Regions from separate parts of the uncultured Oscillibacter sp. genome, predicted to be linked through region 2. Evidence: predicted binding sites of a transcription regulator. Region 2 holds the regulator's gene; the other holds the start of a gene.
The links. Region 2 encodes Rex, which represses fermentation and respiration genes when NADH is low (regulators of the CRP and FNR family bind a similar motif). Its sites were predicted from a motif close to ATTGTTAANNNNTTAACAAT; they were not measured.
Positions count from the first base shown of each region.

Region 1 (14,481 bases), on a different contig from region 2:
ACTGAATGGAGGAATCAGCAGCCGTGATTCAAAGCGTCATTGCCCTTCTCATAGGGCTGGTGGCCGGCGGCGTGATTTGCTTCCCGCTTGGTATTCGCTATCGGAAGAACGTCTCTGAAAAAGAAATCTCCAGCGCTGAAGAAGAGGGAACGCGCATCGTCAACGAGGCCATCAAAAGCGCCGAATCCAAGAAGCGCGAGGCCCTGCTGGAAGCCAAGGAGGAGATCTTAAAAAACCGCAGCGAGTACGAAAAGGAAGTCAAGGAACGCCGCGCCGACCTTCAGCGGCAGGAAAACCGCCTGCAGCAAAAGGAGGAAAACCTCGACCGGAAAATCGAGGCCGTGGAAAAGAAAGAGGAGTCCCTGACTCAAAAGCACGCCGCCATTGACAAGGAGACCGAGGAAATCAAGCTTGTCAAGCGCGGCCAGACCGAAATGCTGGAGCGCATCTCCGGCTTCACCACCGAGGAAGCGAAGCAGTACCTCATCGACCAGGTGGAAGCGGAAGTCACCCACGAGACCGCCCTCAAGATCAAAGAGGTGGAGTCCCGGATGAAGGAGGAGTGCGATGCCAGGGCCCGCGAAATCGTGGCTCAGGCCATCCAGCGCTGCGCCGCCGATCAGGTGGCCGATATGACCGTCAGTGTGGTTCCCCTGCCCAATGACGAAATGAAGGGCCGTATCATCGGCCGGGAAGGCCGGAATATCCGCACCATCGAGACCCTGACGGGCGTGGACCTCATCATCGACGACACGCCGGAGGCCATCACCGTCTCCTGCTTCGAGCCGGTGCGCCGGGAGATTGCCCGCCTGGCCCTGGAAAAGCTGATTTCCGACGGGCGCATCCATCCCACGCACATTGAGGAAATGGTGGAGAAGGCCCGCCGGGAGGTGGACGCCACCATCAAAGCCGAGGGCGAGCGGGTCGTCTTCGAGTGCGGCGTCCGCAGCCTCCACCCGGAGCTGGTGAAGATGTTGGGCCGCCTCCACTACCGCACCAGCTACGGCCAGAACGTTCTTCAGCACTCCGTGGAGGTCAGCCACATCGCCGGCATGATGGCGGCGGAGCTGGGGGTGGACGTCCAGGCCGCGAAACGGGCCGGACTGCTCCACGACCTGGGCAAGTCCGTGGACCACGAGATGGAGGGCACCCATGTGGCCCTGGGCGTGGAATTCGCCCGGAAGTACAAGGAAAAAGAGGACATCATCCACGCCATCGAGGCCCACCACAACGATGTGGAGCCCAGGACCATCGTTGCCTGCCTGGTTCAGGCCGCGGACGCCATTTCCGCCGCCCGGCCCGGCGCCCGCCGCGAGAACCTGGAGAACTACATCAAGCGCCTGGAGCAGCTGGAGACCATCACCGGCTCCTATCCCGGCGTGGACAAGGCGTTTGCCATCCAGGCGGGCCGGGAGGTCCGGGTCATGGTGAAGCCCGAGCAGGTCAGCGAGGACCAGATGGTCATTCTGGCCCGGGATTTGGCCAAGAAAATCGAGGAGGAAATGGAATACCCCGGCCAGATCAAGGTCCATGTCCTCCGGGAGACCAAAGTGGTCGAGTACGCGAAATAAAAATTCCCTCCGCAACGGACTGCGGGGGACAAGAACGCAGGGAACAGAAAGCGGTCGTGATACATTCACTGCCGCTTTCTGTTTTTTGTCATCAGCGAAAGAAAGGATGCCGTTTCCCATGAGTGTTCAAAATCTCCTTCACACCCAGCCCCGGACAGACAGCCGCCCTGCCGCCGGACGGAGCAGGGCGGCGGGCGCCTCCTTCCAGGAGAAGCTGGTCCAAACCTCCGCCGTGGTTGAGGCGCCCCCTATCCATCTCCGTATGCCCACGGAAAACACCGTCTACTCCGGCGCTCACGCCGGGCGGAACAACACCATGCAGGAAATCTACGCGGAATACGCCGCGGACTCCACCCCGGAGGACCCCATTGTCCGCATCAGCGGCGTGTCGGACAGCGGGCCTTATGATTTCACCTGTCATATCAAAGACATCGACCCCTCCAACGCCTCCTACGCGGAATTGGCCGCCCTGTACGGCCATTTGGCAAAGACCGGCGCGCTCCAAAGCGCCCCGGGCGGAACCGTACTGCCCACCGGGCTGGAAACCGGCGATATCACAGAGCGGCGGGACTACCTCGGTATGATCGACCGCCACCAATACGACCCCCATTTTGGCGGTACCTGCAAAGCGCAGGCAGCCGAACTGCTGGCTTTGTACCAGCCTTACGCCTCCGAAGGCGGAACCTCCCGGAGCGCCTCCGCCCTAGACCACAGCGTTCTCATGAAAAACAGCCTTCTTTCCGCGCTGGGTGATTTCAAGACCTCCACCCTGGAGCGGATGGAGAAGGCCAAGGAGAACGAGGAGGAGCAGCAGGCCTGGGAAAAGCTCCTGAAATATCTGGACGCCTGGATCGAGTCCCTGCGGGAGGAGGCTGACGTCCGGAAGATTGCCCAGGCTCACGCCGCCCTGGCGGCCCTTCAGGCGGACGCCGAGTCGGATCGCCCGGACCTCGGCGACTATCTCCTGGAGCAGCTTCGAAACGCCATTGCCTGATGAAGATCCCCGGCGCGTACACGCCGGGGATCTTTTCCCGCTCTATAGACGCACGCCGCGCAGCCAGGGCACCGCCCCCCATTGGATGCCTGCCAGCAGCGCAGGCAGCAGCCACAGGCTTCCCCCGGTCTTCCATATCACCCAGAGGATCAGCCCCGACAACGCCGCCGCCGCAACCGTCCCCGCCCAGCGGCCCGCCGCCTCCCCTGCCGCCGGGCCCGCCGCCCAGGAGACCAGCAGATACAGCGCCCGCCCTCCGTCTAAGGGCCGGACCGGCAGCAGATTAAAGGCGCACAGCACCAGGTTTGCCCCCACGGCGGCGGGCCAGCGCTCTCCTCCCAGGGCCGTCAGGACCAGCGCCACCAGAAGGTTGGCGGCGGGGCCCGCCAGCACCGCCGCCAGCTCCCCGCCGTAGGACAGCCGCCCGCTGTCCACCTCCATTGCCGCCCCCAGGACGCTGAGCCGCAGCGCCGCCGCCTTCGCTCCTAAAAGATGAAGGACGGTCCAGTGTCCCAGTTCATGGAACGCGGCGGCTCCCAGCACGGTGACCAGGGGCTCCCAGCCGTTGGCCAGAACAAACCAGGCCGTCAGCAGGACAAAGCCGCCGGTAACCTGAACCCTACAGGGATGAGACATAGTAAATGGGATTCAGGTAAGTTCCCTCCCGCTGGAGCTCAAAGTGAAGATGGGGCCCGGTGGCCATGCCGGTTTCCCCTACCTCGGCGATTTTCTGCCCCCGCTTCACCGCTGCTCCAGAGGAGACCGTGATGCGGCTGCAATGGGCGTAGAGGGTGGAATATCCCCTCTCGTGCGCTACGACGCAGTAACGCCCATAGCTGCTGCTGTCCCCCACGGCGGTGACGGTGCCGTCGGCAAAACAGCGCACCTCCGTCCCCGTATCCGCCGCCAGGTCCACCCCGTAGTGGAACAGCTCTTCCCCCTCCGTGGGGTGCTCCCGATAGCCGAAGTCAGAGCTGAGCGTTCCCCCCGTCACCGGAGCGCAGAAGTCAAAGCCCAAGCGGTCCTGCTCCATGCTGACGCCCTCGGGGAGATTCTCCTGGGAGTAGAGCACATAGGCCAGATTCGAGGCCGACTGGATTCCACCCGCCCCTTCTGTTTCCGCTTCTGTTTCCGCCGCCTCCGCCTGGGATGGCGTTTCCGGGCGGAAGCGCCGCAGGACGTCCAGCGCCGCGCCGTCCCGGAGCTGCACTGCCCGGGCGGTCATCTTTGGCGGGCTGTCCGCCGGGGAGAGCGCCCCGGTCTGGACGGCTCCCTCCTCAGGATGGAATACCGCCTGATAGACGCCCGCAACGCTTTCCTCTCCCGAAAAGGCCCGGCCCACGGCGGAGAAGACCGCCTGCACGTCCATGTTCCGCTCCATGGCAGCGGAGAGCTTCTCATTGAACGCCTCCATCCGCGCCGGAAGCAGCAGCTTTGCCGCCACCAGCGCCACAAAAATGCCGCCGCAAGCCACCAGCCGCAGCATCAGCCGCAGATCCTTTGCCTCCAGCGGCTCACTTTTTCGGGTCCCGCCTCGGATGCTCCGGGTCCTGCGCCGCGTATTGGCGGCAATCCGCCGTCCCGCCTGCCTTGAAGTCATATCCGTCCCTCCTTCTGGAGTTTTACACAGCTTGTTTGACTCCATTTTATGAGCTTGCCCTCGGAAAAATGCCGGGAAATCCGCGCGGCGGCCCTCCGGCGGACAGGGTTTCCTCCCTCCTCTTGATAATCTTATGAAAATATGAAAAAAAACCCTTGCTTTTTGGAGCTTTCCCTGCTAAAATATAGGTCTGTACGGTAGGACTTGTCCTGCACGCATGAAATCTACGGCCAAAGGAGGTGTTTGGTTTGCCGAATATCAAGTCTGCCAAGAAGCGCGTTCTCATCGGGAAAGCGAGGAACGCCCGCAACAAGGCCACGAAATCCGATCTCAAGACTGCGATCAAAAAATTCGAGGCCGCGGCGGCGGAGGGCAATCGCACCGATGCCGATGGCGCTTACAAGGTTGCGGTGAAAAAGGTCGATCAGGCTGTGGCGAAGGGTGTTCTCCACAAGAACGCGGCCGCTCACAAAAAGAGCGCCATGACCCTGAAGCTCAATCGGATCGGTTGATCCAACATATCCCCGCTCCCGGGGTATTGACGCTTCCGTGTGAATGCCCGGAGGCCGTCAGGCCAAAAGGGCATCCGTTCGGATGTCCTTTTTGTTTTGCCAGGAGGTGCTTTTCCATGCCTATTTTTGATACCCACGCCCACTATGATTCCAATGGGTTCGCCGCCGACCGGGACGAAATCCTCTCCGCTCTCCCTGCCGCCGGGGTTGGGCTGGTGGTAGATCCCGGCTGTGAGCTGGAGAGCTCCCGGGCCGCCCTGGCCCTGGCGGAGCGGTATCCCTTTGTCTATGCCGCCGTTGGCATCCACCCTTCTGACTGCGCCGGGACGGGCGAGGCGGAATTTGCCGCCCTCCGGAAGCTCTGCGGCCACGAAAAGGTGGTGGCAGTGGGAGAAATCGGCCTGGATTACTATTGGAAGGACAACCCTTCCAAGGAGTTCCAGCAGACGGTCTTCCGGCGGCAGATTGAGCTGGCGATTGAGCTGGACCTGCCCGTCATCGTCCACGACCGGGAGGCCCACGGGGATTCCCTGGCCATTGTGCTGGACTATCCCGAGGTGCGGGGGGTGTTCCACTGCTTTTCCGGCAGTCCCGAGATGGCGGAGGCGCTTTTAAAACGGGGATGGTTCTTGGGCTTCGACGGGCCCATTACCTACAAAAACGCCCAAAAGGCCCCGGAGGTGGCCGCCGTCACGCCGCTGGATCGCATCGTGGTGGAGACGGATTCCCCCTACCTCTCCCCGGTCCCCCTGCGGGGGAAGCGGAATGACAGCCGGAATTTGTCCTATATCATTGAGAAGCTAGCGGAATGGAAGGGCGTGTCCCCGGAAGAGATGACCCGGATCACTTGGGAGAACGGGCTGCGGTTATTTCCGAAGATTGGGGCATTCTACAAGGAGGAAACTGGATGTACCGAATAATTCCCCTGCTGTTGATGCTGGTAGTGCTGACGGCCTGCGGCGCGAAACCGGAAACCGTTATGGAAGTTCTGGAGGTCCCGGCTTTTGCCCTGCCGGAGACGGCGGAGGCCGAACCCATTTCCTCAGAGGCCGCCGTCACCGAGGGCCGGGCCCCGGCGGAGGACTATGACCTGCCCCTTCCGCGGGAATTCAGTCCAGAGAACAGCTGGATGCGTTATGACATAGACGGCTGGCTGCGAGGAGGGACCATCGGCCTTCTAGCGGAAGCGCCCGAAGCAGGCGCAGCCTTTTACGGCTTGCCTTATTCGGAGAATGCCCACGAGACCGCCCTCATCCGCTGGGGGAACAGCCTGGCGGAATTCGACTGGGACTTCCTCACGCCCCGCCGGTTCCTGCCCCGCATGGCTGTAATGGACCTGGACGGCGACGGGAAAGACGAGCTGATTGTCCTCACCTACGTAGGCAGCGGCACCGGCGTTTCGATCTATGACCTGCATGTGCTGGAGAAAAATCCGGACGGAACCCTGACGGATTACGCCATGCCGGGGAGCCTCTGGCAGGAAAGGCTTCCGCCTCTGCTGAGGTTTGTCCAGACAGATGGAAGAAACTTCCTAATTTTGGGTCGGGAGCTTCTGGAAATCGATATGGAGCACGTTTTGGAGGGCCAGATGGAGCCCTCCGCCGGATGGATTGCAAACTTCCGCCTTCTGCCGGAGGAGCATGCCATCCAGCTTTTGGGCGCGGTGGACCTTTGGAAGACCACGAACTACGTGGCCGATTATACCGCTGATGTCGGATACCGGGACGGCGTGTTTACTCTGTCCGGATTTCATCTGCAATAGGAAAAGGAGCGATTCTTCTATGGAAAAAGGCTTTACCATCACCTACGAGTACGGGGAAAACCTGTATGTCAACACCACCAACCGCTGCAACTTCAACTGTGAATTCTGTCTCCGGCACAACGGCCGCGGCGGCAGCATCTACACCCACAATCTATGGCTGGAGCGGGAGCCCACAAAGGAGGAAATCCTGGAGAACATCGAAAGCCGGGACCTCGCAAAATACAAGCAGCTGGTCTTCTGCGGCTTCGGCGAACCCAGCTACCGCATCGACGATATCTGCTGGGTGATTGACCAACTCAAATCCAAGGGCAAAAAGCCCTTCACCCGCATGGACACCAACGGCACCGGAAACCTGATTCACGGCCGGAATATCTGCCCGGACTTCGCCGGGCGGTTCGACATGGTATCCATCTCCTTGAACACCGACACGGCGGAGAAGTACGACGCTCTCTGCCATCCGGTCCAAACCGGGGCCTACGAGGCCATGAAGTCCTTTGCCAAGGAGCTCCGGCAGTATGTGCCCACGGTGATGATGACCGTGGTGGACACCATCCCCACGGAGGAGATCGAGAACTGCCGGAAGATCTGCGAGGAAGAAATTGGAGCGGTTTACCGGGTGCGGGAATATATTGAAGACTGAGGAAAGGAAGCGTTCGCATGTTTCATTTACTAGGCTCTCTAATTATGGGTGCACTGGTGGGCTGGATTGCCGGGAGGCTGATGGATGCCGGCGGCGGGTTTCTCCGCAACATCATCATTGGCGTGGTAGGCTCTGCCGTAGGCAGCACCGTGTTCGGCCTGTTCGGCTTTTACGCCTACGGCTGGTTCGCCAATCTCATTGTGGACGTAGCAGGCGCATGCCTGTTCATCTGGGTGGCCCGGAAATTGTTCCGCTAAGCCGCCGGTTATTATTTCCGAGCTCAAAACTCGGAAATAATAAATTTGATTCAAGCCGCTTTGCTCGCCGCTGTAAACAGCGGCAACCGCAAAGCATGGCACATATTACTTCCGACCTTTCAGTTCGGAAGTAATATGCAGAAATGGCTTTCACCATTAGGTGAAAGCCACTTTCCCTTTACAGCATTTGCAAAAGCTCAATTTGCTCCCCGGAGGGGCCGGTGAAAAACCAATTCTGCAAGCCTCCGAAGAGGTCCGGCAGGACCTTCTTCTCCGGTGTCAGGAAACTGTCCACTCCCGCCGCCCGGATTTCCGCCGCTGCCGCATCCAGGTCGTCTACCAGGATAGCGAAGTGGGGGACGTTCCCTTCCCCCATGGGCATGGCCCCAGGGCTCTGGATCAGCTCCAGCGTAATGCCGCCAAACAGCACCAAAGCCAGCTTCTTCTCTCCCGCCGGAGCGTTCACAGCGCCCCGGCCCCTTACTTCGCCGCCCAGATTTTCATAAAAGGCAATGCTCTTTTCAATATCCTGCGTATAAACAGCCACATGGCCCAACCCTTGAAAATGTTCCCGCATTTTTATCTCTCCTTAACAGCCAAAGAGGGACCCGAAGGCCCCTCTTTGTAAATTCAGCAATTCCGCGCTGCCGCTCCGGCCCGGACGCCCTCCAGACAACCGGAGCGGGCGAACGCTCTTTTTGGATACTTTTTCTCTCCGAGAAAGAGTATCAGCACTTCTCAAAGACGGTGGCAACGCCCATGCCGCCGCCGATGCAGAGGGTGGCCAGACCCTTCTTGGCCTCGGGGCGCTTCTGCATCTCATGGAGCAGGGTGACAATGATCCGCGCGCCGGAAGCGCCCACGGGGTGGCCCAGAGCGATGGCACCGCCGTTGACATTGACCTTCGCCATGTCAAAGCCCAGCTCCCGGCCCACGGCGATGGACTGGGCCGCAAAGGCCTCGTTGGCCTCGATGAGATCGATGTCGTCAATGGTCACGCCGGCTTTCGCCATGGCCTGACGGGAGGCGGGCACGGGGCCCACGCCCATGATCTTGGGGTCCACGCCGCCCTGGCCCCAGCCGATGAGCTTGGCCATGGGCTTCAGGCCGTATTTCTCCACAGCCTCGCCGGAGGCCAGAATGATGGCCGCCGCGCCGTCGTTGATGCCGGAGGCGTTGGCCGCGGTGACCCGCTGCTGGCCCTTGTCCTCGGTTTCCTTCTTGCCGGTGACCTCGAAGGTATGGACAACCTCGGGATTGGGGGACTCGGGACCCACGGGGAACGCGCCGCGGAGCTTCGCGATGCCCTCGGCGGTGACGCCGGCCTTGGGATATTCGTCCTTCTTGAAGTCCACCATGTCCCGCTTGACCTTCACGGGGACGGGGACGATCTCGGCATCAAACTTACCGGCGGCCTGGGCGGCCTCGGTCTTCTGCTGGGAGGCGGCGGCAAACTCGTCCTGCTCCTGGCGGGTGATGCCCCAGATGTCGTTGATGTTTTCCGCGGTGGTTCCCATGTGGTAGTTGTTATAGGCGTCCCAGAGGCCGTCCTTGATCATGGTGTCCACCAGCTTCTTGTCGCCCATGCGGGCGCCCCAGCGGGCGTCCATGGAGGCAAAGGGAGCGGCGCTCATATTCTCCGTGCCGCCGCAGACCACGATATCGGAATCCCCGGCCAGGATGGAGCGGGCGCCCTCGATGAGAGACTTCATGCCGGAGCCGCAGACCATGCCCACGGTGTAGGCGGGAACGGAATAGGGAATGCCGGCCTTGATGGAGACCTGACGGGCCACGTTCTGGCCCTGGGCGGCGGTGAGGATGCAGCCGAACATGACCTCATCCACATTCTCCGGCTTCACACCGGCGCGGTTCAGGGCCTCTTTGACCACGATCGCGCCCAGCTCCGCAGCGGGAGTGTTCTTCAGACTGCCGCCAAAGGAGCCGATGGCGGTACGGCAGCAGTTCACGACATAAAGATCTTTCATGATGTTCCTCCGTATTTGTAATATTTTGGCGGCTCGGCGGGCCGCCGGAGTCTCAACGGGCAAGGCGGGACGCAGATTGCCAATTTTTTGACAAGCCCGCTGACCGCCTTTCTCTGCGTATCATTATAGAGACTCCTCCCCGTTTCGTCAATGGTCTTTCGTCAGGTTTTACAATTTCGTTAAATCTTTGACAACATCAGGTCCGTTTTCGTCAAGGTGACGAAAATCCATCGTTTTCCAATCCCGCCCGGTCCCGCTTCCCGGTTTCAGGAAGCGGAGGGCTTACGTCTTCTCCGCCCGCAGCTCCGCCAGCGCCTGGTCAAAAGCAGCGGCGTCCAAGTTATCATAGGCCGGGGCGGTCTGGACCAGAGCTTCCTCAGCGGCAGCCTGGAGCAGGCGGTCAAAGGCCTCTCCCGCCAGGTCCTCCCCCTGGAAGACCAGACGGCGAAGTATGGAAAACCCCTCCTCCGACTCCAAAATTCCGGAGCATTGGCCCTCCTCCAGGGTCTGCGCCGCCTCCTCCAGCGCCGGGGGCAGGGTCCCGTCTCCCGGCAGAAGGGTCCGGGGGCCCGCCGCATCGTCTCCCTCCGCCGCCAGAACCGAAAAGGCCGCCGCCGGGTCCTCCGCGCTGTTGAGGCGGGAGAATACCTCCGCCGCCTTCTCCCGGGCTGCCTCCCGGTCCTCCCCGGCGGAAATCAGAATACGGTCCACCGTCAGGCCGTCCGTGTTCTCCAGGAGGCCTGAGAGCTCGCTGCCCTCCGTCAGGCAGAGGTCGTAGAGCTTGGCGTAGAGCATCCCCACCTCCGACAGCTCCTCGGAGCGGAGGCGATCCAGCCCCAGGGCCGCCAGTTCCTTTAAGTACGCCTCTTCCCCGCCGCGGGCTGCGGACTGCTCCTCCCAGGTCTCCGCCAGGGCCGCCCGCTCCCGCTCGCTGAGGGCGCAGCCGTACTGCTCCGCCCAGTTCTCCACCGTGGCGTAGAGGGCCGTGTTGGCCAGGGCCTGGTCCTTGGCATAGTCCGCCAGGGTGCCGCCGGGGACCGGGGTCTCCCAGTCCAGGGACAGGCCGGCGTCCTTGTACTTCTCCCGGACTTGGTCACAGGTGAAGGCCAGCCAATAGAGATACCGCCAGGCGGGGACCTCCCGGCCGTCCACGGTCAGCAGGACCAGCTCCTCCCCCAGCTCCGCCGCCCGGCCCAGCAGGGAGGCGTTTTTCTCCTCCCCTTTCACCGCGCAGCCGCTGAGTCCCAGGCATAGAGCCAGGCCCAGCGCCGCCATCCGTTTCCGCATCGCTCCCACTCCTCCCATCATGAGGTTGTCCCAACCATTATATTGGGAAGGAACGGAAGATATGACAACACGGGGGATCTGTCTTCAGATCCCCCGCGTTTTACGCCTGGGTTTGCAGCTTCAAATCCTCCACCAGCTCCATGGCGCTCTCCAGCGCGTCCGCGCCGGGCTTCAGCTTCAGCTTCAGGGCCGGGTCCTCTCCGGCGGCCACGGACAGGCGCTGGCGGTACTTGTTCAGTCCGCAGACCTTCACCACCGCCTCCGGGCGGAACACCGCCATCTGGAAGCGGAGGACGTCCTTCTTCTGGGTAATGTCCGACACCCCCGCCTTGGCCGCCGCCGCCCGCAAAAGGGCCACGTCCAGCAGGGCCAGCACCGGCTTGGGAGCCTCCCCATAGCGGTCCAAAAGCTCATCCAGCAGGTCCGACGCGTCGTCGTTGGAGCGGATGGCGGCGATGCGGCGGTAGAGGTCCATCCGCTGCTCCGGGGAGGAGACGTAACGCTCCGGGATGTTGGCGTTGACGGTCAGGTCGGCGGAGCACTCCGTTTCGATCTGCCTCTCCTCGCCCCGCTCCTCCAGCACGGCCTCCTCCAAGAGCTTTAAATAGAGGTCATAGCCCACGCTCATGAGATATCCGGACTGCTCCGGGCCCAGGAGATTCCCCGCCCCCCGAATCTCCAGGTCCCGCATGGCGATGCGGAAGCCGGAGCCAAACTCCACGTACTCCCGGATGGCCGAAAGGCGCTTGGCGGCAATCTCCTGGAGGACCTTCCCCTTTCGGAAGGTCAGGTAGGCGTAAGCACGCCGGGCGCTGCGGCCGATGCGGCCCCGGAGCTGGTGGAGCTGGGCCAGGCCCATTTTGTCCGCGTCCTCTACGATAAGCGTATTGACATTGGAGATGTCAATGCCCGTCTCTATGATGGTGGTGCAGACCAGCACGTCCGCCTCTCCCTCCACCATGGCCCCCATAACGGCGGACAGCTCCTGCTCGCTCATCTTCCCATGGCCGGTGACCACATGGACCTCGGGCCCCAGCATCTTTTGAATGCGGGAGGCCACGCGGTCAATGCTCTCCACCCGGTTGTGAAGGTAGTAAATCTGCCCGCCCCGGTCAAGCTCCTTTCGCATGGCGTCCTCCAAAATGGCCCAATCGTGCTCCAGCACATAAGTCTGGACCGGCTGGCGGTCCGCCGGGGGCTCCTCGATGGCGGACATGTCCCGGAGTCCCGACAGGGCCATGTTCAGCGTCCGGGGAATGGGCGTAGCGGACAGGGTCAGCACGTCCACCTGACGGCTCATCTCCTTCAAGCGCTCCTTGTGGGTGACGCCGAAGCGCTGCTCCTCGTCGATGATGAGCAGCCCCAGATCCTTGAACTCCATGCCCTTTTGCAGCAGCTTGTGAGTACCGATGAGAAGATCCACCCGGCCCTCCTTCGCCAGCTCCAAAATACGCTTTTGGTCCTTGGGCGGCGTGAAGCGGGACAGCACCTCAATCCGCACCGGGAAATCCCGGAAGCGGCCCATGGCCGTGGCGTAGTGCTGCTGGGCCAGGACGGTGGTGGGCACCAGGATAGCCGCCTGCTTCCCGTCCAGCACGCACTTCATCACCGCCCGGAGGGCCACCTCCGTCTTGCCGTAGCCCACGTCGCCGCAGAGGAGGCGGTCCATGGGCCTCGGGCGCTCCATGTCCTTCTTGATTTCCGCGATGGCCCGGAGCTGGTCGTCCGTCTCCGCGTAGGGAAACGCCTCCTCAAACTCCTGCTGCCAGGGGGAGTCCTGGGAAAAGGCGAAGCCGGGACAGCGCTGGCGCTCGGCGTAGAGCTTCGTCAGGCCCTTGGCCAGGTCCTTGACGGCCTTCTTGGCCCGGGTTTTCTGCTTGGCCCACTCGGTGCCTCCCAGCTTGTTCAGCTTCCGGCTGCCCTCGCCGTCCTCTCCGCCGCCGATATACTTGCTTACCAAATCCAGCGCCGTGGCGGGGACATAGAGGCAGTCCCCCCCGGCGTAGTCAATTTTAATATAGTCCTTCTCCACGCCGTCCACCGGCATCCGCTGGATGCCCGCGAAGCGGCCTACACCGTGGTGAGCATGGACCACCAGATCCCCCGGCTTCAAGTCGGTATAGGACTGGATTTTCTGGCGGTTGGAATCCTTTTTGGGCCGCGCCCGCTTCCGGGAGGGGGCGATGAGCTGCCCCTCCGTCAGCACCGCCAGCTTCAGGGCCGGCCACTCGCACCCGGCGGAGAGGGCTCCCACGGATATCCGCACTTCCCCGGGGCCCGGCATGGCGGTTCCCTTGATGTCCAGGGCAGCGGGAATCCCCCGTTCCGAGAGAAGATTGTGCAGATTTTTCGCCCGCGTCTCCCCACCGCACAGCAGCAGCACGGCGCTGCCGCTCTCCCGGTACTGCTCCAAATCCGTGACGGCGGTCTCCAGGCTGCCGCCGTAAGAGCTGAGCTGGCGGGCGTTGACGCTCAAAAGGCCCTTGGGCGGGTATGGATAGCGGGAAGTGGGCAGAGCCCCCGCCATGATCACCGGGAAGGCCTCCAAGGCGGCGTAAAGCTCCTCGGCGGAGAGGAGCAGCTTCGCGTAGTCTCCTGCTAAAATCCCGGCCTCCATTAAGGTCTCCAGGTCCTGCCGGTTTTGGAGCAGCGCGCCCTTCACCCGCTCGTCCACCCGGCCCGCCTCGCAAAGGAACACCAGGGCGTCCTGGGGCAGATAGTGGACTCCGGCGGCGGCTTTAGGATAGACGGCGGTCAGATAGCGGTCCATTCCCTCGGGGACGGAACCGTTTTTCAGGCGCTCACCGTCCTCCCGGAGATGAGCGGCGGCGGGAGAGCCCTTTTTCTCCAGCTTTCCGGCCAGGGCCAGGAGCTTCTCCCCCAGGCCCTCCAGTCCTCCCTTTGCCTGCCGGGGCAGGACCTCGGCGGCGGGGAGAATCAGGGCGGAATCCAGGTTCGCCGTCCGCCGCTGGGTACCGGGGTCAAAGGCCCCCATGGAGTCGATTTCATCGTCGAAGAACTCACAGCGGACCGGCTGGTCCATCAGGGGGGAGAACACGTCCAGAATGCCGCCCCGGAGGGCAAACTGGCCCACGCCCTCCACCTGCTGGCAGCGGACATACCCGGCGGAGAGAAGCCGGTCCGGCAAATCGCTCAGATCCAGACGCTCTCCCACCCTCAAAATGACGGACAGATCCCTCAGCAGTTCCGGAGGCATGGTCCGGGCCATCAGGGCGTCGGCGGTGGCCACAACGGCCCCGGGAGCGCCTTGGGCCATGGCGTACAGCGCCGCCAGGCGGCCCCGCTCCCAGTCCCGGGAGGACACCGCCCCGGGGCGGAGCCGCCACTCCCGGCTCAGCAGCGTCACCGGAGCTTCGCCCAGCAGGGCCTCCAAGTCCCCGGCCAGCTGCCGGGCCTCCCCCTCGTCGCCGCAGACAAAGACCGCCGGACGGCCCGCCGCCCGAGCCGCCGCCGCGCCCAGGCAGGCCCGCTGTACGGGCTGAAGGCCCGTCACCGCGGCGGGACAGCCGCCGTCCTCCACCCGGCGGAGCAGCTCCCCCGCCTCCGGAATGGTCATCAGTTTTTCCAGCAGATGCTTCATGGCAAAAACCCTTTGCAGTCAGTTAAAATCGTTCATGGCCCTCTGGCAGCCGTGCTCAATGACGCACGCCGCCGCCTCGATGGCCCGCCGGAAGGCTTCCAGAAGGACCTCCCGCTCTTTCTGGGAGGGGACGCCGATAACCCAGTCGATCATGCCGTCCTTGTCCTCCGGGGCCCCGGTGCCGATTTTGATTCGGGGAAAGTCCTGGGTGCCCAAGTGGGCGATGATGTTTTTGATGCCGTTGTGCCCCCCGGCGGAACCGGTGGGCCGTA
Region 1 is NZ_CATMPS010000002.1:24,458-38,938, reverse strand. It holds gene rny (ribonuclease Y) at 24-1,571, shown strand; gene Q1M04_RS01755 (hypothetical protein) at 1,690-2,565, shown strand; gene Q1M04_RS01750 (hypothetical protein) at 2,608-3,201, opposite strand; gene Q1M04_RS01745 (M23 family metallopeptidase) at 3,185-4,165, opposite strand; gene rpsT (30S ribosomal protein S20) at 4,414-4,677, shown strand; gene Q1M04_RS01735 (TatD family hydrolase) at 4,794-5,597, shown strand; gene Q1M04_RS01730 (hypothetical protein) at 5,585-6,439, shown strand; gene Q1M04_RS01725 (TatD family nuclease-associated radical SAM protein) at 6,459-7,079, shown strand; gene Q1M04_RS01720 (GlsB/YeaQ/YmgE family stress response membrane protein) at 7,097-7,336, shown strand; gene Q1M04_RS01715 (VOC family protein) at 7,515-7,913, opposite strand; gene Q1M04_RS01710 (acetyl-CoA C-acetyltransferase) at 8,065-9,321, opposite strand; gene Q1M04_RS01705 (peptidylprolyl isomerase) at 9,604-10,608, opposite strand; gene mfd (transcription-repair coupling factor) at 10,709-14,209, opposite strand; gene pth (aminoacyl-tRNA hydrolase) at 14,228-14,481, opposite strand, start outside.
Region 1: a site for Rex is predicted at 9,397-9,416, ahead of Q1M04_RS01710 (acetyl-CoA C-acetyltransferase). Genes of this name have one in related genera too.

Region 2 (14,481 bases):
GGCTTGGTGAAGCCGCCGCCCAGAAACACAACGGCGGACAGATACAGGGCGAAGAAGACCAGGACCGTGATGGTGAGCAGCAGATTGGTATCGCTCATAGACGCCCGGGCCTTGATCCGTCCCTGCTTGTCAACGGCAATTCCTTTCGGCATGTCAGGACACCTCCTTCGCAGCCTTGACAGGCGCTTTTTTCATGCTGGAGAGCTTCTCCCGCACCACCGGGGCGCTGAGTACCACCAGCAGGATGACCACCACCGCCTTGTAAGCGGGCAGGGCTGTGGAGGGCACCTCATACTTGTAGAGCGTGGTGGTGAGGAACTGGATGACATAAGCGCCCAGGATGGAGCCGTAGATGTTGAACTTGCCGCCGGAGAGGGCGTTGCCGCCCAGGGCCACCGCCAGGATGGCGTCCATCTCGATGTTTTCCGCGATGCGGGAGTAATTGATGGAGCCGCTGCGGCTGACCCGGATGAAGCCCGCCACCGCCACGCATACGCCCAGAATCACATAGGTGAGCAGCTTAATGAGCTTGGGGTCCAGGCCGTTGAGGCGGGAGGAATTGGCGTTGATGCCCACAGACTGGGTGTAGAGCCCCAGAGTGGTGAATTTCAGCACCAGCCAGAACACCAGAATCACAAACGCGGTGATAAAAATAGGCGTGGGGACAGGGATGCCGGGCAGGAAGGTCCCCGCGTATTTGAAGGAGATGTCGTTCATAATGGGCAGCTGGTTATTATTGATCCAGGCGGCAATGGAGCGGCCGGCCGTGAACATAATCAAGGTAGCCACCATGGGCTGAATCTTGAAGTAGGCCACCAGGGCGCCGTTGAACGCGCCGAACAGGGCGGTTACCACGATGCCGATGAGGACGGCCAAAAGCAGCGGCATCTGGAGGGTATCGGCGGTAACCTGCCCGCCGCAGACCATCCGCAAAATGACGCTTCCCGCAATGGCCATCGTCGCGCCCACGGAGATATCCTGTCCGCCGGAGGAGGCGGTCACCAGGGTCATGCCGATGGCCAGAATCACCAGCTCCGAGGCGTTGTCCAGCACGGAGATGATGTTCCCGCTGAGCACCGGGTTGCCCAGGCTGTTCTCCTTGATGGAGACGGCGAAGAAGGACGGGTCGGCAATCAGATTAAACAACACCAGCAGGGCCAGCGCCGCAAAGGGGATAAAGAGCTGCTGCCGGACAAGCCGCTTGAAAAGGCTCTCACCGGGCTGCTTCAATTTGGTCTCGGGGTTCTTTACCGGCGTCATCATTCGTCACCTCCCGCAATGGTCGCCATAATCTTTGTCTGGGTGAGGTCCTCTCCCGACAGCTCGCCCACCGCCTTCCGGTCCCGCATGACGATGAGGCGGGAGCAGGTGCGCAGCATCTCGTCGATCTCCGAGGAGATGAAGGTGGCGCTGGTACCCTTCTCCGCCAGCCGCAGGACCAGCTTTTGAATCTCGATTTTTGTGCCGATGTCGATGCCCCGGGTGGGTTCGTCCAGAATCAGGTATTTGGGGTCCGTGAGAAGCCACCGGGCCAGGATGCACTTTTGCTGGTTGCCGCCGGAAAGGGACTTGATGGGGGTGTCCGCCGAGGCGGTCTTGATCTCCAGGAGCTTGATGTAATTGTCGGCGAAGGCCTCCGCCTGGGCCCGGGAAATGGGCCGGAAGAAGCCCTTCATCACCTGATAGGCCAGGATGATGTTCTCCCGGACGGAGAGGTCGCCCACAATGCCGTCGCCCTTGCGGTCCTCGGGCAAGTAGCCGATGCCAAGCTTCATGGCGTCCAGCGGCTTTTTGATTTTGACCTCTTTGCCGTCCATTTTCACCGTGCCGCCGGTGACGTGGTCCGCGCCGAAAATGGCCCGGACGCACTCGCTGCGGCCGGAGCCCAGCAGTCCGGTGAAGCCGTTGACCTCCCCCCGGCGGATGGAGAAATCAAAGGGCTTGATGCCCGCGCTGCTGCAAAGGCCCTGCGCCTCCAGCACGGGAGCGCCTTCCCGGCTGATCGCCTCGCCGCCGGACTCGCCCTTGATGTCGGCCATGTCGTCCAGCTCCTTGCCCAGCATTTTGCTGACCAGCTGGACGCGGGGCAGGGCCTCAATGACGTACTCGCCCACAAGCTGGCCGTCCCGGAGGACGGTGATCCGGTCGCAGACCTCGTAGACCTGCTCCAGGAAGTGGGTGACGAAAATGATGCCCACGCCTTTCGCCCGCAGATCCCGCATGAGGCCGAAGAGCTTCTGCACCTCCTGTTCGTCCAGGGAGGAGGTGGGTTCGTCCAGAATCAGCACCTTGCACTCCATATCCACCGCCCGGGCAATGGCCACCATCTGCTGCACGGCGATGGAGCAGGTCCCCAGCTGCTGGGTGGGGCTGGCGGGAATGCCCAGGGACTCCAGGATCTTTCCCGCGCCGCTGTTCATCTTCCTCCAGTTGGTGACCGCCCCTTTTGTGCGGCCGATATACATGTTCTCCGCTACGCTCAGGTTGGGACACAGGGTGATCTCCTGATACACCGTGCTGATGCCCGCGTTCTGGGCGTCCTGGGGGGAGCGGATGACTGCGGGCCCGTCCACGCCCTCAATGTGGACCTCCCCGCCATCCTTGGGGTACACGCCGGTCAGCACCTTGATGAGCGTAGATTTTCCCGCGCCGTTTTCTCCCATCAGCGCGTGGATTTCCCCCTTCCGCAGGGTGAAATCCACATCCTGAAGGGCGCGCACGCCGGGGAAGTACTTGCAGATGCCCCGCATTTCCAATACCGCGCCTTCCTGCATAGGGATTCGCCTCCATTCTTCAAATCGACAAGCGGCACGCGGCGCGGCTGCCATGCCGCGCCGCGTGCCGGGTCACGTGATGTTACGATTCGGACTATTTGAAATCAGGTGCCGTAGGTGTCCACATCGGCCTGGGTGAGGGTATCGCAGTCGAAGCCCTGCTCGGGGGTGTAGATGATCTTCTGAGCGGGGGCATTGCCGGCGGCCAGGTCCTTGATGATGCCGTCGACCGTGTCCGCCTGGAGGGGGTTGCACAGGCCCATGTAGTTCCAGCTGCCCTCCAGCACCGCCTCAAAGGCCCACTTGTCGCTGTCGAAGCCCATGACGATGACATCTCCGTCCTTGCCGTGGGTGATGCCCGCGGCGTCCAGAGCGGCCACGGCGCCCCGGGCCATGCCGTTGTTTTCCGCATAGATCACATTGAAGGGTTTGCCGGAGTCAATCACGGACTGGGTGATGGTGCGGGCGGTGGCCTCGTCCCAGTCGGCGGTCTGCTGGGTCACATAGTTCCAGTTCCCCTCGGCGGCGACCTTCTCGTCCAGAGCGCCGGTGCGGCCCAGCTGGGCGTCGGAACCCATGTGGCCCTGGATGTGGATGATGTTGTACTCGTCCAGGCCCTGGGCGGCCAGCCAGTCCACGGCGGTCTTGCCCTCGGCGGGCATGTCGGAGACGACGGCGGCTACGTACATGCTCTCGTCAGCTTCCAGCATACGGTCGAAGAGGATGACCTGGGTGCCGGCGGCCTGGGCGTCCTGAAGGACGGTGTCCCAGCCGGTGGTGGAGGCGGGGGAGAGGAGCAGGAAGTCCACCTCGTCCTGGACCATCTGCTGGGCGGTAGCGATTTGCTGGGCCGCGTCGTTGTTGTTGTAGAAGGTGGCCTTGTAGCCGTTTTCTTCGGTGAAGGTCGCCCGCATGGCCGCGTCGTTGGCGGTCCGGTATCCGGATTCATTGGGGTCGTTGTTGATGACGCCGACGGTGATCAGCTCGCCGGAGGCGTCGGCGGGCTCCTGGGCGTCGGAGCCGGTATCCGCCGGGGCAGAGCTGCCGCTGTCGGCGGGAGCGGAATCCCCGCCGCCATTGCCGCCGCCGCAGGCGGCCAGAGCCAAAACCATGCACAGGGTCAGCAGGAGACAAAAGACTTTCTTCATAACCAATTCCTCGCTTTCAAATTTTGGGTTCGCGCCGGACGGCCGTCCGGTTTCTGTAACTGCATTAAAAACGATTCCTCTCGCAAAGTCAATACGTTTTTGGTCATTATACCCACTTTTGTATGAGTAAATAGGACAAATTTTATACATTATGACAGATAGTAATACAAATTTTGATCTTTTCGGAGAAACAATTTCTCTTTAAGTTGAAAATTTTATGATTTGTCTTATAGATTCGTTTGTTTTCTTCTGATTTTCAAAAGAGCAGGGCAAATTTTTCCCTCCGGCAGATTGCCCAACTTTCAAAAAACAGTTGATTTTCTTTTGGTAAAAGGTAAAAAATTTTGCCCGCCAAACCGGAGCCCGACAGACGCGGCAAAAAAATTTGTGTTTTCTTTTGAACAAAGCGACAAAGTTCCAAAAAGTATCAACCTTTATTTTGGGCAGATTACCATTGACTCTTGGTATAATGAAAGCGATCCATGACGGGAGGAGGCGCAGGCATGGCGGCAAAATACCAGCTTCTGGCAGACAAGCTCCGGGAGGAGTTGGCCCGGAACAGCGGGCGGCCCGGATATAAGCTGCCCACAGAGCAGGATCTGAGCCGCCAGTACCATCTAAGCCGCCAGACCGTCCGCCACGCCCTGTCCCTCCTGGAGGAGGAGGGGCTGATCCAACGGCGGCAGGGCAGCGGCTCCTATGCCACCGGCCTCCTTCCCGGGGCGGCGCCCCGGCAGATCGCCGTGGTGACCTCCTTCCTGGACGATTACATATTCCCCGCCATTCTCCACGACGCCTCAGACGTCTTCTCCAGACAGGGCTACTCCACCGCCGTCTACGCCACGGAAAACCGGGTCAGCGCGGAGCGGGAAATCCTCCTCCGCCTGCTGGAAGAGCCGGTGAGCGGCCTTCTGGTGGAGGGCTCCAAAACCGCCCTGCCCACCCCGAACGCCGACCTCTACCAGCGCCTTCTCCAGACAGGCACGCCCATCGTCTTCCTCCACGGCGCTTACGCCGGACTGGAACGGGTTCCCTGTGTGTCGGACGACAATTACGGCGGCGGCTATCAGCTGGCCCGCTACCTGGCGGGACGGGGCCACCGGGAAATCGCCGGGATTTTCAAGAGCGACGACGTACAGGGCCCCCAGCGCTACCATGGAGTCGTCTCCGCCCTCCGGGACGCGGGGCTGTCCATTCAGGACGGGCGCTTCGCCTGGTACGATACCGAAGACCGCCGCCATCTTTTGGAGAAGCGGGACGGACGCTTACTGACCGATTTTCTCCAGAAGCGGCTGGAGGATGCCACAGCGGTAATCTGCTACAACGATGAAATCGCCTATCACCTGATCCAAGCCCTGCTGGAGGCGGGCCGCCGGGTGCCGGAGGATGTGGCGGTGGTCAGCTTCGACAACAGTTACCTCAGCCAGCTGGGCCCCGTGCCTATCACCTCCCTCAGCCACCGCAGCCGCATGGGCCGGGTGGCGGCGGAGCAGATGATCGGCCTTCTGCTGGGCGAGGCGGCCCGGTCGAAATCCCTGGAATGGGAGCTGGTGGCGCGAAGCAGCGGATAATCGGACAAAAGGGCCGGGAACGGATGCTGGCATCCGTTCCCGGCCCTTTCTCAGTATTCCCGGCTTTCAATCAGCGCCTTGGTCAGGTTCTCCGCGGTGAAGGTTTGTTCCTCCACATAAGAATGCTTATCCGGCGTCCGGCCCGCCTCCATGTCCTGGATCACCGTCTCCACCAGCGGCCCCAGGAGGGGATTGCACTCCACCGCCAGGGCGATCCTTCCGTTCAGGCACTCCGCCAGCGCCCCCCGGGTGGCGTCGAAGGTGATGACGCTCACACCCTCCCGGCCGCAGGCATATCCCCGTTCCTCCAGGGCCTGAAGGGCTCCAAAGGCAATGTTGTCGTTCTCGCAGTAGACCACGTCGATATCCCCGCTCCCCGGCAGGGAGGAGAGGTATTCCGTCATGACCTCATAAGTTTTGGCCTGGGTGAAATCCCCGTCCAGCTGGGTCAGCAATTCCCAATTCTCGTGAGCCTCCACGGCCTCTTCCAGCGCCGCCGTGCGGCCAAGCTGGGCGGTAGAGCCCAAGGTTCCTTGAATGTGGATGATGCGGACAGGGCCCTCCGCCTCCCGAAAGGCGTCTTCCATCCAGGCGGCGGCCAGCCTCCCCTCCTTTAAAAAGTCGGAGCCAATGTGGGCGGCATAGAGGCTCTCGTCTCCCACGTCCGCCATGCGGTCCACTAAAATGACGGGGATCTCCGCCTCCTTCGCCTCTTGGAGCACGGAGTCCCAGCCGCTTTCGCTGATGGGCATCAGGACGATATAGTCCACCTGCTGCTGAATAAATTTTCGGATGGCGGTAATCTGGTTTTCCTGTTTCTGCCGGGCATCCTCGAACAGGAGGCGGTAGCCGCGCTCCTCGGTGAACACCGCCTTCATCGACTCGGAATTCGCCACCCGCCAGTCGGACTCCGCCCCTACCTGGCACATGCCGATGACCGTCAGGTCCTCATTGGACGAATCGCCCTGGGGATTCATCCCGGCTCCGCAGGCGGAGCCGAATAAAAGGCTCAAAGCCAGCAGCGCCGTCAGGAACGTGCGTTTCATGCTTCCTCCTTTCCCCGGCGGGGAATCCGCACCGTCACGGTGGTTCCCGCGCCCTCCCGGCTGGAAAGCGTCAGCCCATAGGGCGGGCCGAACAGCAGCCGCAGCCGCTCGTGGACGGTCACCAGGCCGAAGCCCACCCGTTCCCCCTTCTCAATCGCCCGGTTCAGCTCCTCCAGCCGCGCCGCGGTCATCCCAGCGCCGTCGTCCGTAATCTGGAGGAGCACGGCCGCTCCCTCCGCCTGGCTGGCAATGCGGATGCAGCCCCTGCCCCGCTTGCGCTTGATGCCATGGTACAGGGCGTTTTCCACCAGGGGCTGGAGGGTCAGCTTGGGCAGGCGCGTCTCCCGCAGGGCGGGGTCCATCCGGATGGTGTAGTCCAGGATGTCCTTGTAGCGGGCCTGCTGGATTTGAAGATAGCTGCGGACATGCTCCTCCTCCTCCCCCAGGGTGATGATATCCTCCCCCCGGCTGAGGGAGTGGCGGAAGAAGTTGGAGAGGTCGGAAACCATCTCCACCGCCGCCTGGGGCCGGTTCGCCTCAATGAGCCAGATGATGGTATCCATGGTGTTGTATAGAAAATGGGGATTGATTTGGGCCTGGAGCAGCGCCAGCTCCGCCTTGCGGAGGCTTGCTTGTTTCTGAGTAGTCTCCTGGATTTGGGCGTTGAGCCGGGCGATCATCTGCTCCATGCCCTCGCTGAGGGTCCGAATCTCATAGGTTTCCGAGCGAACCGGCTCCCGGACCGTCAGGTCGCCTCCGATAACGTCCTCCGCCCGGCGGCTCAGGTCCACCACCGGCTGGGCCACGGATCGGCTCAAGTGGACGCTGTAGCGGACCAGCAGCGCGATCAATACGGCGGACAGGAGCAGCACCAGCAGAATTTCCGCCGCCATCTGCCGGGAAATCTGCTGCTGGAGCAGGTTCAGCTGCACCGACTCATAGTAGAGGTAGTTGTACATATATTCCTGAATCAGGGCGGTGAGGACGTAGACGTTGTTTTCCAGCTGCATCTGCCGGCTGTCATAGCTTTGGGTTTGCTCAATCTGGTAGATCTTCTCCTCCAGATTTTCGCACAGGTCCAGCACGCTGGTGACGGCCTGGAGGCTGTCCTTCTGGCTGGTGCTGTCCAGCAGGTCCTTCGCCAGGGCCTGGGCGTCTTGGACCTCCTGGATGGGCAGGCCCTCGGAATACCGGCTTTCGATGACGTAATAATACATCTTGAGATCGATGTTTTCCTTGAAATCCTGGTTGAACTCCGAGGCGGTGGTCACATTGTAGAGGAGGTTTTTGTACTGGCTGTTGTAAACCAGCGCCAGCGCCAGTGTCACCGCCAGGACCGCCGCCATGAAGCTGCAGGACACCACCGCCATGCGGCGCATCCGGCTCTGGATGGAATCCGGGCGGCTCATGAGCGCTTTCCTCCCCGGTAATCCCGGGGCGTGCAGCCCTGGGTCTTTTTGAACAGGAAGCTGAAATAATGGGGGTCCTTATATCCCACCGCCGCCGCCACCTCGCCGGAGCGCTTGTCCGTGGTGCGGAGCAGCTCCTTGGCCCGGTCCATCCGTTTCCCGGTGACATATTCGGTGAAGGTGGCCCCGATCTCCTGGCTGAACACCGCCGAGAGGTAGTTGGCGGAGATGTTCACCTCCCGGGCTACCTGGTTCAAGGAGAGGGATTCCTCGGTAAAGTGGTTGTCAATGTAGGCCATCGCCTGCTTGAGAAGCTGGCGGCACTGGCTGCTGGACGCCTGGTCCCGCAGCTCCACCATCCGCAGCAAAATGGCGGAGAAATAGCTTTTCAAGTCCGCCGCCGTCACGTTCCTCCCCACCAGGTCCAGGCAGGTCAGGGGCGCGAAAGCCTCCTGCCGTCCCACGCCCAAAGAGGCGGCGAAGCGGTCCGCCGTAAAACGGACGGAAAGCATAAGGTACTGGCAAAACGGCTTGGACCCCAGGGCCTCTTCCACGCTGTGGATGTATTCGTCCGTGAAACTGGGAATTTCCTGGGCGCTGGCGCTCTGCATCACGCCCAAAAGAATGGCCGGGTCCACCTTGCCGGCGTCCAGCCGGTCCAGCTGGCTGTTCCCGCCGCCAGTGCCGGTGAGAAAGCTGACGGAGTCCGCCGTCAGCACATGCTGCTGGGGCAGGATGTGCCGGTAGGCCCAGAGGCGGGAGACCTCCTCAAAGCAGGCGGGCAGGGTGCTGAGCCGCTGGGTGGGGCGGCCGATGGCCACATACCAGTTCTGCTCCGGCGCATAGGCGGCGTATTGGCTCCGCACCGTCTCCACGCAGCGCCGGGCCAGCTCCTCCATTCGGGCGGTCTCGCCCTTAAGGAGCACGGCATAGGTGGTCAGGTTCCAGCGCAGGAGGATGTATTCCGGGTATTTCAGAAAATGCTCCAGCAGGGCGTCCCGCAGGCGGGCTCCCGGTTCGGAGTAGACTTCCGCCGAGCCGGAGGACTCCGGCAGAACGGAGAAAAAGGCGATGGTATAGCACTGGGCCCGGAGGTCGATGTCCAGCTTGGCCGCAGACTCATAGATTTCCTGGACGGAGAGCTGCCCGGCCACCACCCGCTCGAAGAAGACCCGGCGGGTGTACTGCTCGTACTCCTCCGCCTCCTGGTGGAACTGGGCCAGATAGCTCCGGTTGGCCCGTTCCCCCTCGATCTTCTTCTTAAGCTCCTCCAGCACGTCCAGCAGGGCTTTTTTCGTGATGGGCTTTAAAAGGTACTGGTCCACACCGATGCTGATGGCCTGCCGGGCATACTCAAAGTCGTCGTAACCGGAGATGATGATGATTTTCATCTCCGGAAATTCTCGCCGGACCAGCTCGCTGAGGGCCAGGCCATCCATAAAGGGCATGCGGATGTCCGTGATGAGCACGTCCGGTTTCAGCTGGCGGATAAGGGGCAGGGCCATCTCCCCGTCCCCGGCCTCCCCGGCGAAGGTATAGCCATATTGGGCCCAGGGCACGGTGTCCCGCAGAGTCTCCCGGATGATGCTCTCGTCCTCTGCTAAAAATACGCGCAGCATGATGATCCCCCTCCGCATCGCCGCTCGGTGCGCTCCGGCTGTTTTATTTAGGATACCATATTCTGCCGTGGAATTCTACAAAAGATTTTTAAGGGGAATTGGCGCCGCCGCAAAGGCCGCGGTGGGTTCTCTGCTCCGGGGAAATTTTTTAGGAAAAAGATTGTTAAAAAAATTGACAAGTTACCGATTATGAGCTAAACTATAACTGTTATGACAAATTCTGATTGGGAGTGAGGGCTTTGAAGAAAGAAAATGTCTCCGACGCCGTTATCCGGCGGCTGCCCCGTTACTACCGGCAATTGACCGAACTCTGCGCCAAAGGCGTGGTGCGCATCTCCTCCCATTCTCTGGGGCAGGAGATGAACATCACCGCCTCCCAGATTCGCCAGGACCTGAGCTGCTTCGGGGAGTTCGGACAGCAGGGTTACGGCTACAATGTGGAGGAGCTTCACACGGAAATCGGCCGGATTCTGGGTGTGGACAACAATCATCATCTGGTGATGATCGGCGTGGGTAATCTGGGCCACGCGCTTTTGCAGAATTTCCCCTTTGCCCAGACCGGCTTTACGGTGGACGCCGCTTTCGACGTTTCGCCCGCTGTCACCGGCACCCGGGTCAACGGCGTTCCGATCTATTCCATGGACGAGGTGGACGATTTCATCCGTTCCCACAGTGTGGACGTGGTGGTGCTGACGATTCCCCAGTCCATCGCCCAGGAAACGGCGGACCGGCTTGTTGCGCTGGGAGTCCGGGGCTTCTGGAATTTTACCAACGTGGAAATTATCTGCGGCCAGCCCGACGTGAAGATTGAGAACATCCACTTTGCCGACAGCCTGCTGACCCTGAGCTACCGCATTGCCAACCGTTGACAAAGGAGAAAGGAACCCTCATGCGGAAAAAACTGCTCGTCCTGGTCCCGCTGTGCCTGCTGGCTGCCGCCGTTTGGGCCGCCGCTGCCGGGGACGCCGGGGACCCGCTGGCCTCCTTGTCGTATCTGAATGGAGCTTTTACCAATAAGGTGGACGCCGCCGTGGACGCCCGGCTGGAGAACGGCGGGGCGCTTTCCGGGGGGGACGGGGGGATTTCCTCCGCGCCCATTGGGGCGGCCGCCGCTTGGACGGAGCGCCGCGTGAAACAGGAGGATGTTTTACAGGCTGTTACCGGCGACGGCGTGCTGCTTCTGGCGGGAAGCGGGAAGGTCGGCTATTCTTCCGGAGCGGTGGTGGATGTGACGGACGGGACGGTGATCCCCAGCGGGGGAAGCCTGGTGCTCCGGCACCGCTACCTGGTGGCGGAGGACACCGCCGCTGATTTTACCATTACCAGCAAGACTGCCGTGGTGGACTGGCAGGGGTCTTGCACCTTCTACGACTCCACCTCTACGGATTACAACGCCATGGCCGCCGCCCTGAAGGCCATGCACCTCTTCCAGGGCAGCTACACCGGCTACGGTCAGGGCTTTGACCTGGAAGCGGCCCCCACCCGACTTCAAGCGCTGATCATGTTCATCCGGGTGCTGGGGGAGGAGAGCGAGGCCCTGACCTGGAACGGGACTTGTCCCTTTAACGATGTGCAGCCCGGGACCAACGGGGCGAAATACGTGGGCTATGCCTTTGAAAAAGGCTATACCAACGGCTACAGCGCTACGGAGTTCCGCCCCTCCGGCCCGGTGAACGCCCGGCAGTATACGGAGTTCGTCCTTCGGGCCCTGGGCTACAGCTCCGCCGCCAACACGGATCTCTCCGACGCGCTGGCCCGGGCTCAGAGCGCGGGCCTTCTGACGGAGGGGGAGGCGGCCATGCTCCAGCGGGACCCCTTCCTGCGGGCGGAGCTGGTGTACGTCTCCTATTACGCGCTGGAGGTTCCGATAGCCGGTACGGGCCTGACGCTGGCCCAGCGGCTGATGGACAAGGGGGTCTTTACTCAGTTTGAGCGGGACGCCGCGCCGCCGGTGCTGAACTGGCGCTTGTAGTAATGTAGTAATATGTGTGCGCCGCCCTCGGGAGGGTCTTCCCGGGGGCGGCGTTAGTCACCTCCAAGGGCGGGGGGCATATGATGAACTGGGACCGCTCCGATTCGGTCTACATCTCTCAGGAGGTTTCATTATGTGCAATAACGGCTTTGGCGGCGGAAACTGCTGCTGGATCATCATCCTGCTGATCATCGTCTGGTGCTGCTGCGGAAACAACAGCTGGGGCGGAAGCACCGGCGGATGTGGATGCGGCTGCGGGTGCAGCTGCGGCGGATGCAACTGTGGCGGATGCAACTGCGGTGGCTGCAACTGCGGCTGCAACAACAACTGCAACCCCGCTCCCTGCTGCTGACCTGCTTTTCTCGAGAGAAAAGTAGGCAAAAGAGCGTTCGCGCGCTCTGATAGCCTGGTGATAGACTAGGCTGGAGCGACGGCAACCGGGTGGCTGCCGTGACGGTACTTTTTTACCAATGACATAACTAAAGCCCCGGGCCCAACAGGGTCCGGGGCTCTTTTCAGGGCTCCTTGGGCTTTTTGAGAAGCGCTTTCGTCAGCTTAGCCCCGGCCCAGCCCACGGCGGCGCCCAGCAGGACGCCGCCCAGGACGTCGGTGGGCCAGTGGACGTAAAGATACAGCCGGGAGAAGGCCGTCACGGCGGCCAGGGCCAGGGCCGGACGCCACAACGGGCTGCCGGAAAACCGCAAGGCAAAGACCACGGCGAACGCCGCCGCCGTGTGGCCGGAGGGGAAGGAGGCGTCCCCCGGCGGGGGGACCAGCAACGGGAAGTCCGGGCGGAAGGCAAAGGGCCGGACCCGGCCGATCAGGGGCTTTAAAAGGATGTTGCACGCAATCAGATCCAGGGTCAGGGCACAGGCGGCGGAGAGGCCGTATGCCCGCTGCCGCCGCATGAGGAGCAGCACGGCGGCGAGGAGAATCCAGATTTCCCCATGGTTGGACAGGCCGCTGACAAAGGGCATCAGCCAATCCAGGAAGCCGCAGCGGAGATGAAGCTGTATCCAGGCCAGGATTGTCAATTCCAGTTCCATAGAGTCCTCCTTATGCAATGCGGGCGGGGCCGCGGCGTCATGCCGCGGCCCCCGTTTGGCTTGCTGAGAAGAATGATTATTCCAGGACCGCGCCCCGGGCGGCGCTGGTCACCAGCTTGGCGTACCGGGCGGCGTAGCCGGTTTTGATTTTGGGCTCCGGGCAGACCCACTTGGCCTTCCGGGCCGCCAGAACGGCCTCGTCCACCTCCAGGGAGATGGAGCATTTGGTGATGTCGATGGCGATGGTGTCCCCGTCCTCCACAAAGGCGATGGGGCCGCCCTGGGCCGCCTCGGGGCAGACGTGGCCGATGGAGGCCCCCCGGGTCGCGCCGGAGAAGCGGCCGTCGGTGATGAGGGCCACGTCCTTGTCCAGGCCCATGCCCGCGATGGCGGAGGTGGGATTCAGCATCTCCCGCATGCCGGGACCGCCCTTAGGGCCCTCGTAGCGGATGACCACCACGTCCCCGGCTACGATTTTCCCGGCGTAGATGGCGGCGATGGCGTCCTCCTCGCAGTCAAAGACCCGGGCGGGGCCCTTGTGGATCATCATTTCGGAGGCCACGGCGGAGCGCTTCACCACGCAGCCCTCCGGGGCCAGGTTGCCCTTCAGCACGGCGATGCCGCCGTCCTGGGAGTAGGGGCTTTCAATGGGGCGGATGAGCTCCGGGTTCCGGTTTTCCACCCCCTCCAGGTTCTCGGCGATGGTCTTTCCGGTGCAGGTGATCAAAGAGGTATCCAGAAGGTTCTTTTTCGTCAGCTCCTTCATGACGGCGTAGACGCCGCCCGCGCCCTCCAGGTCCTCCATGTAGGTATCCCCGGCGGGGGCCAGGTGGCAGAGGTTGGGGGTCCGGCTGGAAATCTCATTGGACATGTCCAGGTCCAGCGCAATGCCGCACTCATGGGCAATGGCGGGGAGGTGGAGCATGGTGTTGGTGGAGCAGCCCAGGGCCATGTCCACGGTTTCGGCGTTGTGGAAGGCCGCTTCGGTCATGATATCCCGGGGGAGGATGTTCTTTTCCACCAGCTCCATGATCTTCATGCCCGTGTGCTTGGCCAGCCGCAGCCGGGCGGACCAGACGGCGGGGATGGTGCCGTTGCCCCGGAGGGCCATGCCGATGGCCTCCGTCAGGCAGTTCATGGAGTTGGCGGTGTACATGCCGGAGCAGGAGCCGCAGGTGGGGCAGGCGTTGTTCTCATAGTCCTCCACGCCCTCCTGGTCCAGCTTCCCGGCGTAGTAGCTGCCCACAGCCTCAAACATGTGGCTCAGGCAGGTGCGCCGCCCGTCGTTCAGCCGTCCCGCCAGCATGGGGCCGCCGGAGACAAAAACGGCGGGAATGTTCAGCCGGGCGGCGGCCATGAGAAGGCCGGGGACATTCTTGTCGCAGTTGGGGATCATGACCAGCCCGTCAAACTGGTGGGCGATGGCCATGGCCTCGGTGGAGTCGGCGATGAGATCCCGGGTGATGAGGGAATACTTCATGCCCACATGGCCCATGGCGATGCCGTCGCACACGGCGATGGCGGGAAACTCCACGGGGGTGCCCCCGGCGGCCCGGACGCCGGCCTTCACGGCCTCGGCGATTTTGTCCAGGTTCATGTGGCCGGGAACAATCTCGTTATAGGAGCAGACCACGCCGATGAGCGGGCGCTCCAGCTCCTCCTTGGTGTAACCCAGGGCGTAGAACAGTGAGCGGTTGGGGGCCCGTTCGATGCCCTGGGTGACGTTGCGGCTGCGTTCTTTCATATGAATTTGCCTCCTATGTGTCCGGGCAGGGCCCGGGAAAATCGGTTTCAGTACCGGATTTTTATCATAATATAGAATCCCGCCCCTGTCAAGACGGGAGAACGCTCCACCGGCAAAGCCGGTGGAGCGTTTAAAAAGAAGGCGCGGATCGT
Region 2 is NZ_CATMPS010000007.1:23,449-37,929, forward strand. It holds gene Q1M04_RS05645 (ABC transporter permease) at 1-152, opposite strand, end outside; gene Q1M04_RS05650 (ABC transporter permease) at 154-1,263, opposite strand; gene Q1M04_RS05655 (sugar ABC transporter ATP-binding protein) at 1,260-2,774, opposite strand; gene Q1M04_RS05660 (substrate-binding domain-containing protein) at 2,879-3,922, opposite strand; gene Q1M04_RS05665 (GntR family transcriptional regulator) at 4,426-5,493, shown strand; gene Q1M04_RS05670 (ABC transporter substrate-binding protein) at 5,544-6,539, opposite strand; gene Q1M04_RS05675 (sensor histidine kinase) at 6,536-7,948, opposite strand; gene Q1M04_RS05680 (response regulator) at 7,945-9,567, opposite strand; gene Q1M04_RS05685 (redox-sensing transcriptional repressor Rex) at 9,798-10,436, shown strand; gene Q1M04_RS05690 (S-layer homology domain-containing protein) at 10,457-11,539, shown strand; gene Q1M04_RS05695 (hypothetical protein) at 11,673-11,891, shown strand; gene Q1M04_RS05700 (phosphatase PAP2 family protein) at 12,055-12,585, opposite strand; gene ilvD (dihydroxy-acid dehydratase) at 12,662-14,329, opposite strand; gene galT (UDP-glucose--hexose-1-phosphate uridylyltransferase) at 14,481-14,481, opposite strand, start outside.